3 linked regions of the Puniceibacterium sp. IMCC21224 genome follow. The protein of the gene in region 1 binds, or shares a complex with, the protein of each later gene. Links are inferred from orthologs where the notes say so. Each region holds a gene or a part of one and is shown in the gene's direction. Other genes may lie near its edges.

Region 1 (2,770 bases):
AAACTGACCACCACAGGCTCCGGCACTCGGGCAGGCGACACGCTCCAGCTCTTCGAGTTCCTCATCCGAGAAATTGCCAGCCTGATGCTTGCCCACGGCTTCAAAGACATCCTGTACCGTCAGGTCCTTACCATGCAACCGCCCCGGCAGGATCGACCCACCATAGATAAAGACCGATGGCACGTTGAGTCGCACCATGGCCATCATCATGCCTGGCAGGGATTTATCGCACCCGGCAAGACCCACGATGGCGTCGTAGCAATGACCGCGCATGGTCAGTTCGACCGTATCGGCAATCGCCTCGCGGCTGGCGAGGCTGGAGCGCATGCCCTCGTGACCCATGGCAATACCGTCCGTCACGGTGATGGTAGTAAATTCACGCGGGGTGCCAAAGGCCTGCTTGACCCCCATTTTAACTGCCTGCGCCTGCCGGTTGAGCGAAATATTACAGGGCGCGGCCTCGTTCCAGCAGGTGGCGACACCGACCAAAGGCTGATGAATCTCGGCCTCGGACATGCCCATTGCGTAGTAATATGACCGGTGCGGCGCGCGGGCCGGACCCTCGGTCACATGGCGGCTGGGCAATTTGGATTTGTCGAACGGACGCTTGAGCATGGCCTGCCCTCCCTGAAAATCGGTTGTGCCCCCCGGAATACCCAAGCCCCCCCGTCACCACAAGTCGGATATCACACTGCCTGCGCCACCAGCGTGGCCCCTGGTGCGACCAGACCGCCTTGCCTGCATTGCATTTCCTACGACACCCGCTTAAGTCAGCCATATTCTGGCGACCCGGGAAAGAACGGCATGAACTGGATCACGAACTACGTCCGCCCCCGCATCAACTCGATTTTCTCGCGCCGCGAAGTGCCCGAGAACCTCTGGTCGAAATGCGATGAATGCGGCACGATGTTGTTTCACCGCGAACTCAGCGACAATCTCTGGGTTTGTTCGAACTGCGCGCACCACATGGCGATCACCCCGCGCGAACGGTTCCTCGCCCTGTTCGACGGCGGCGTTTTTCACGATGTCGCCGTGCCCGAACCGCTGGCCGATCCGCTACAGTTCCGCGATCAAAAGAAATATCCTGACCGGTTGCGTGCCGCGCAGAAATCCACGGCCGAAAAAGAGGCGATGCTGGTCGTCACGGGCGACATGGGGCGCACGCCCATCGTTGCGGCCGCGCAGGATTTTTCGTTCATGGCAGGCTCAATGGGCATGTATGTGGGCAACGCCATCGTCAAGGCCGCGCAAGAGGCGGTTCGGCTCAAGCGTCCGCTCATCCTCTTTTCCGCCGCTGGTGGTGCCCGGATGCAGGAGGGTATCCTGAGCCTTATGCAAATGCCCCGCTCGACCGTCGCGATCCAGATGCTGCGCGAAGCAAACCTGCCCTATATCGTCGTATTGACCCATCCGACCACTGGTGGCGTCACCGCCTCTTACGCCATGCTGGGGGACGTCCAGATTGCCGAGCCGAATGCGCTGATCTGCTTTGCCGGTCCCCGCGTGATTGAGCAGACGATCCGCGAAAAGCTGCCCGAGGGGTTCCAGCGCGCCGAATATCTACTGGAACACGGCATGCTGGACCGGGTCACCGACCGGCGCAAAATGCGGGACGAGTTGATCTCGATCATTCGGATGCTGATGCGACTGCCACCGCCAATTGCCGGTGATCTGCCTGCACCCACCGACAATGACGCCGACGAGGCGAAAGTGTCGGTTGCTCCAGCGCAAAAATGACGGTGTTTTCTTCGGACCACATCCTGAACCGGATGATGGCGCTGCACCCCAAGATCATTGATCTTACGCTAGACCGCGTCTGGCGTCTGCTTGAGGCGCTGGATCACCCGGAACAAAAACTGCCGCCAGTCATCCACATCGCCGGAACCAATGGCAAGGGATCGACACAGGCGATGATCCGCGCCGGGCTCGAGGCGATGGATCTGCGTGTCCACGCCTATACCTCGCCGCATCTGACACGGTTTCACGAACGCATCCGCCTGGCCGGGACTCTGATTGCCGAGCCCGACCTAGCGCATGTACTGGACGAATGTTACGCCGCCAACGGGTCCGACCCGATCACCTATTTCGAAATCACGACCTGCGCAGCACTTTTGGCCTTTGTCCGCACACCCGCGGACTACACGCTGCTTGAGGTCGGTCTTGGTGGTCGGCTCGATGCCACCAACGTTGTTGCCAAACCCGCGCTGACCATCATTACCCCGGTGTCGATGGATCATGAAAGCTATCTTGGCGACACCGTATCCAAGATCGCCTTTGAAAAGGCGGGGATCCTCAAGCGCGGCGTACCCTGCGTCGTCGGTCCGCAAACTGACGACGGCATGGCGGTGATCGAGGCGCAGGCTGCCCGACTTGGTGTGCCGCTTTTGGCGCATGGCCAGCATTGGCATGCCTGTGAGGAACGCGGGCGGCTGATCTATCAGGACGAAACCGGGTTGCTGGACCTGCCCCTGCCCAACTTACCCGGCGCGCATCAATACATGAACGCGGGCGCGGCACTGGCGGCACTGCGCCATCTTGGCGCGCCCGAGGAAGCCTGCGAAGCCGCTGTAACCCACGCAGACTGGCCCGCCCGTATGCAGCGGCTGCGCACAGGTGCTCTGGCGGATCTGGCACCGCAAGCGGAACTCTGGCTTGACGGCGGTCACAACCCCGCCGCAGGCGACGCGCTGGCCGCACATCTGGCACAGTTGCCTGCCCGCCCCACGTATCTGATCTGTGGCATGCTCAACACCAAGGACGTGCGCGGCTA
Region 2 (2,918 bases), 730 kb from region 1 along the record:
CTCAAGAGCCCAACTCGACCGGCGTCGCAGCGCATGTCGCCATAGCGGGACAGATCATGCCACCCGACTCGGACGACGCTGTACCGCCCAAGAACCCGGCCAGTCACCACCATTTGGACATCTTTGCCTGACAGGACCGGGCCGCCGCACTCATTCGTCTACAGCATCGCTTTTCATACCGCGACCTATGGGCTACAAGCGGGCAGCCGATGGTGGCCCCGCAGGGCCGTTCGCAGTTGAACCGGGCGAGGATTCATGACCGAAAAGAAACACGACGCAGATGTGGCCTTTATCCAGGCACTGGCCGAATTGCTGCGCAAAAACGACCTGACCGAATTGCAGGTCAAACGTGAATATGGCGACGACGACAGTCTCAGCGTCCGTGTCAGCCGTCAGACGCAGATTGCACCGGCCCCCGTGGCCGCCGCGCCACTGGCCGTTGCTGCGGCTCCCGCGGCTGCGGCAACGGCCCCCGCAGCCGAGGATCCCGCGGCCCATCCGGGCGCTGTGACCTCACCGATGGTCGGCACCGTCTACATGCAGGGTGAACCAGGCTCGCCTGCCTTTATCCATGTCGGTCAGCCGGTGTCAGAAGGCGACACGCTGTTGATCGTCGAGGCAATGAAGACCATGAACCATATTCCCGCGCCACGTGCGGGCGTGGTCAAACGCATTCTGGTCGAGGATGGTGCCCCCGTCGAATACGGTGCGCCGCTCGTGATCCTCGAATAAGGCCGCTCCGATGTTTGACAAGATCCTGATCGCCAACCGGGGCGAAATTGCCCTGCGTGTCATCCGCGCCTGCCGCGAAATGGGAATCGCTTCGGTGGCGGTGCATTCCACCGCTGACAGTGACGCCATGCATGTGCGCATGGCGGACGAGACGATCTGCATCGGTCCGCCGCCCTCGATAAACTCCTACCTGTCGATTCCCGCCATCATCTCGGCCTGCGAAGTGACCGGCGCTCAGGCGATCCACCCCGGCTACGGCTTTCTTTCGGAAAATGCCCGCTTCGTGCAGATTGTCGAAGATCACGGCCTAACCTTTATCGGCCCGACCGCCGAACATATCCGTACCATGGGGGATAAAATCACCGCCAAGGACACGATGAAGGCGCTTGGTGTGCCCTGCGTCCCAGGCTCTGAAGGTGGTGTGCCCGATCTGGATACCGCCCGAACAGTCGGGGAAGAAATCGGTTATCCAGTGATCGTCAAGGCCACGGCCGGCGGCGGGGGGCGCGGCATGAAAGTTGCACTCGACGCCACTGGGATGGAGCACGCCTTCCACACCGCCCGCTCCGAATCCAAGGCCGCGTTTGGTAATGACGAAGTCTATATCGAGAAATACCTGACCACCCCGCGCCATATCGAAATCCAGGTCTTTGGCGATGGCAAGGGCGGCGCGGTGCATCTGGGCGAGCGCGACTGCTCGCTTCAGCGCCGCCATCAGAAGGTGTTCGAAGAGGCCCCTGGTCCCTGCATCACAGCCGAGGAACGCGCCCGCATTGGAAAAACCTGTGCAGACGCCGTGGCGGCGATCAACTACACTGGCGCTGGCACCATCGAATTTCTGTATGAGAACGGCGATTTCTACTTCATCGAGATGAACACCAGACTTCAGGTTGAACATCCCGTGACCGAAGGCATTTTTGGCGTCGATTTGGTGCGCGAACAGATCCGCGTCGCCTCGGGCCTGCCGATGTCGTTCAGCCAGGATGATCTAAAGATCAATGGCCACGCCATCGAGGTCCGCATCAACGCCGAGAAATTGCCGAACTTTGCGCCAAGCCCGGGACGTATCACCCAGTATCATGCGCCGGGTGGCCTGGGGGTGCGAATGGATTCCGCGCTATATGATGGCTACCGGATTCCCCCCTATTACGACAGCCTGATCGGCAAACTGATCGTGCATGGACGCGATCGACCAGAAGCTTTGGCGCGACTGAATCGCGCCCTGGGTGAGCTGATTGTCGATGGTGTCGATACCACAATCCCGCTGTTCCACGCGCTGCTGCAGGACCCCGATATCCATGCCGGAACCTACAATATCCACTGGTTGGAAAAATGGCTGGAACAGGCACTTCAGCAAGGCTAGTTTTTTCATGACCCGACGCGCGCCAAAGACTTTTGAACAAAGTCTTGCCAAAGGTTTTCACGAAACTTTTGGGCCCGCGTCGGCGTGAACGTGACACCCGATCTTTTGATTCTGGCCTACCGTGACGGCGTCTTTCCGATGGCAGAAAGCCGCAATGATCCAGAGATTTTTTGGGTCGATCCGCAGCGAAGGGGCATATTTCCACTCGAAGGGTTTCATATTTCGCGCAGCCTCGCACGGCAATTGCGCCGCGACACGTTCTCCGTGACCTTGAATCAGGCGTTTCAAGAGGTCGTACATGGATGCGCGGATCGGGATGAAACCTGGATCAGTAACGAGATTTTTGCCTTATACAGCGCCCTTCACCGGCGGGGTGAGGCACACTCACTGGAAATCTGGCAAGACCGCGAACTCGTCGGTGGGGTTTATGGTGTCACCCTGGGATCGGCCTTTTGCGGAGAATCTATGTTCTCTCGCCGTACCAACGCATCAAAGGTCGCGCTGGCCTGGTTGATTTGCCACCTGCGCACGACCGGTTTCATGCTGTTTGACACCCAATTCCTGACACCGCACCTCGCCTCTCTGGGGGCCGTCGAAATATCGCGTTCTAACTATCAGCGTCGTCTTGCGGATGCACTGGACGCTCAGGCGAACATACTCTCAGTGCCGCTTCCAGCCTCGGGTCAAGAGGTCTTGCAGCGCAGCACCCAGACATCGTAACGCGGATGATCCAGTGCGTTCAACGCCGGGGCCGAAGCAACCATCCACCCGCGGAATATTGGCTGAGCAACGCCAACCTCGCGGATGGTCAAAAAGGCGTAGG
Region 3 (2,869 bases), 730 kb from region 1 along the record:
TGGTTGGCTATCCCCACGCCATCAAAGGTCAGGGCATCTATTGCTATGTCACCCTGATGAACGGAGTCGAACCCACCGAGGAGTTGCGCAAAGAACTGCGCGGCTGGGTGCGCGAAGAGATCGGGCCGATCGCCTCGCCGGACCTGATTCAATGGGCGCCCGGCCTGCCCAAGACCCGCTCGGGTAAGATCATGCGCCGTATCTTGCGCAAGATCGCGGAAAACGACCACGCAACCCTTGGCGATATTTCGACACTCGCCGATCCGTCCGTGGTGGATGACCTGATCGAAAATCGGATGCATCGCGACTGAGATCGTTTGATGCGGGCCGCGCTGGTGGCCCGCATCCTAAACGTGATTTTTCCGGTAATGCGGCTGGCGTTAACCTTTTGCTTTGATTCTCCGCCGAAATCGGCGTCTCTTCTGCTAGTCTGAGGTCGGGGGCCACAGCTACAAAGGACGCATATCATGCTTGTTCCGACGCTCGCGCCATGGGCAGCACCGCAGACCACCGGCCATCCGCTGGGCCTGCCCGCCACTACGCCCCTGCCATCGACCAGTCGCAAAGTCGCCCCTGTCAATCAACAGTCCACCAGCGACACAGGCCTCGAACAGGACAAATCGACCGCCCGCCTATGGTTCGAGGCGCAAGGTAGGCCAGATCCTGCAACCCATATCGCGCCCCCTTCGATCACCCAGCTGAAAATCATCGCTCTTTTATCAGAGCAGGCGGGAATCGACCCAACCACCGGAAATACCATTGCCGAAACCGACAGGGACGCCGCACTTTCCTCCGAACGCTCTGACCCGATCACTCCCGATGCGGCGCGCGATACCACCCCGACATCCGACCCGACGGGGACGACCAATACGCCCCCTCAAGAGCCCAACTCGACCGGCGTCGCAGCGCATGTCGCCATAGCGGGACAGATCATGCCACCCGACTCGGACGACGCTGTACCGCCCAAGAACCCGGCCAGTCACCACCATTTGGACATCTTTGCCTGACAGGACCGGGCCGCCGCACTCATTCGTCTACAGCATCGCTTTTCATACCGCGACCTATGGGCTACAAGCGGGCAGCCGATGGTGGCCCCGCAGGGCCGTTCGCAGTTGAACCGGGCGAGGATTCATGACCGAAAAGAAACACGACGCAGATGTGGCCTTTATCCAGGCACTGGCCGAATTGCTGCGCAAAAACGACCTGACCGAATTGCAGGTCAAACGTGAATATGGCGACGACGACAGTCTCAGCGTCCGTGTCAGCCGTCAGACGCAGATTGCACCGGCCCCCGTGGCCGCCGCGCCACTGGCCGTTGCTGCGGCTCCCGCGGCTGCGGCAACGGCCCCCGCAGCCGAGGATCCCGCGGCCCATCCGGGCGCTGTGACCTCACCGATGGTCGGCACCGTCTACATGCAGGGTGAACCAGGCTCGCCTGCCTTTATCCATGTCGGTCAGCCGGTGTCAGAAGGCGACACGCTGTTGATCGTCGAGGCAATGAAGACCATGAACCATATTCCCGCGCCACGTGCGGGCGTGGTCAAACGCATTCTGGTCGAGGATGGTGCCCCCGTCGAATACGGTGCGCCGCTCGTGATCCTCGAATAAGGCCGCTCCGATGTTTGACAAGATCCTGATCGCCAACCGGGGCGAAATTGCCCTGCGTGTCATCCGCGCCTGCCGCGAAATGGGAATCGCTTCGGTGGCGGTGCATTCCACCGCTGACAGTGACGCCATGCATGTGCGCATGGCGGACGAGACGATCTGCATCGGTCCGCCGCCCTCGATAAACTCCTACCTGTCGATTCCCGCCATCATCTCGGCCTGCGAAGTGACCGGCGCTCAGGCGATCCACCCCGGCTACGGCTTTCTTTCGGAAAATGCCCGCTTCGTGCAGATTGTCGAAGATCACGGCCTAACCTTTATCGGCCCGACCGCCGAACATATCCGTACCATGGGGGATAAAATCACCGCCAAGGACACGATGAAGGCGCTTGGTGTGCCCTGCGTCCCAGGCTCTGAAGGTGGTGTGCCCGATCTGGATACCGCCCGAACAGTCGGGGAAGAAATCGGTTATCCAGTGATCGTCAAGGCCACGGCCGGCGGCGGGGGGCGCGGCATGAAAGTTGCACTCGACGCCACTGGGATGGAGCACGCCTTCCACACCGCCCGCTCCGAATCCAAGGCCGCGTTTGGTAATGACGAAGTCTATATCGAGAAATACCTGACCACCCCGCGCCATATCGAAATCCAGGTCTTTGGCGATGGCAAGGGCGGCGCGGTGCATCTGGGCGAGCGCGACTGCTCGCTTCAGCGCCGCCATCAGAAGGTGTTCGAAGAGGCCCCTGGTCCCTGCATCACAGCCGAGGAACGCGCCCGCATTGGAAAAACCTGTGCAGACGCCGTGGCGGCGATCAACTACACTGGCGCTGGCACCATCGAATTTCTGTATGAGAACGGCGATTTCTACTTCATCGAGATGAACACCAGACTTCAGGTTGAACATCCCGTGACCGAAGGCATTTTTGGCGTCGATTTGGTGCGCGAACAGATCCGCGTCGCCTCGGGCCTGCCGATGTCGTTCAGCCAGGATGATCTAAAGATCAATGGCCACGCCATCGAGGTCCGCATCAACGCCGAGAAATTGCCGAACTTTGCGCCAAGCCCGGGACGTATCACCCAGTATCATGCGCCGGGTGGCCTGGGGGTGCGAATGGATTCCGCGCTATATGATGGCTACCGGATTCCCCCCTATTACGACAGCCTGATCGGCAAACTGATCGTGCATGGACGCGATCGACCAGAAGCTTTGGCGCGACTGAATCGCGCCCTGGGTGAGCTGATTGTCGATGGTGTCGATACCACAATC

Evidence for each region. Proteins that work in one complex are often made in the same cells at the same time.
Region 2: the proteins of accD (region 1) and accC are in contact, whole or in part, in a solved structure (PDB 8UXZ), measured with the Escherichia coli proteins. The link is inferred for Puniceibacterium sp. IMCC21224 from one-to-one orthologs.
Region 3: the proteins of accD (region 1) and accB are in contact, whole or in part, in a solved structure (PDB 8UXZ), measured with the Escherichia coli proteins. The link is inferred for Puniceibacterium sp. IMCC21224 from one-to-one orthologs.

What each region holds. Positions count from the first base shown.
Region 1 is NZ_LDPY01000001.1:708,237-711,006, reverse strand. It holds accD (acetyl-CoA carboxylase, carboxyltransferase subunit beta), read left to right. Parts: upstream 1-804; coding sequence 805-1,737; downstream 1,738-2,770. Other genes in the region: IMCC21224_RS03185 (folylpolyglutamate synthase/dihydrofolate synthase family protein), read left to right, coding at 1,734-2,770; ilvD (dihydroxy-acid dehydratase), read right to left, coding at 1-615.
Region 2 is NZ_LDPY01000001.1:1,433,969-1,436,886, reverse strand. It holds accC (acetyl-CoA carboxylase biotin carboxylase subunit), read left to right. Parts: upstream 1-742; coding sequence 743-2,095; downstream 2,096-2,918. Other genes in the region: IMCC21224_RS06600 (DUF2155 domain-containing protein), read right to left, coding at 2,779-2,918; aat (leucyl/phenylalanyl-tRNA--protein transferase), read left to right, coding at 2,180-2,815; accB (acetyl-CoA carboxylase biotin carboxyl carrier protein), read left to right, coding at 256-732; IMCC21224_RS06620 (hypothetical protein), read left to right, coding at 1-131. UniProt on the Escherichia coli protein: This protein is a component of the acetyl coenzyme A carboxylase complex; first, biotin carboxylase catalyzes the carboxylation of the carrier protein and then the transcarboxylase transfers the carboxyl group to form malonyl-CoA.
Region 3 is NZ_LDPY01000001.1:1,434,894-1,437,762, reverse strand. It holds accB (acetyl-CoA carboxylase biotin carboxyl carrier protein), read left to right. Parts: upstream 1-1,131; coding sequence 1,132-1,608; downstream 1,609-2,869. Other genes in the region: accC (acetyl-CoA carboxylase biotin carboxylase subunit), read left to right, coding at 1,619-2,869; IMCC21224_RS06620 (hypothetical protein), read left to right, coding at 468-1,007; acs (acetate--CoA ligase), read left to right, coding at 1-311. UniProt on the Escherichia coli protein: This protein is a component of the acetyl coenzyme A carboxylase complex; first, biotin carboxylase catalyzes the carboxylation of the carrier protein and then the transcarboxylase transfers the carboxyl group to form malonyl-CoA.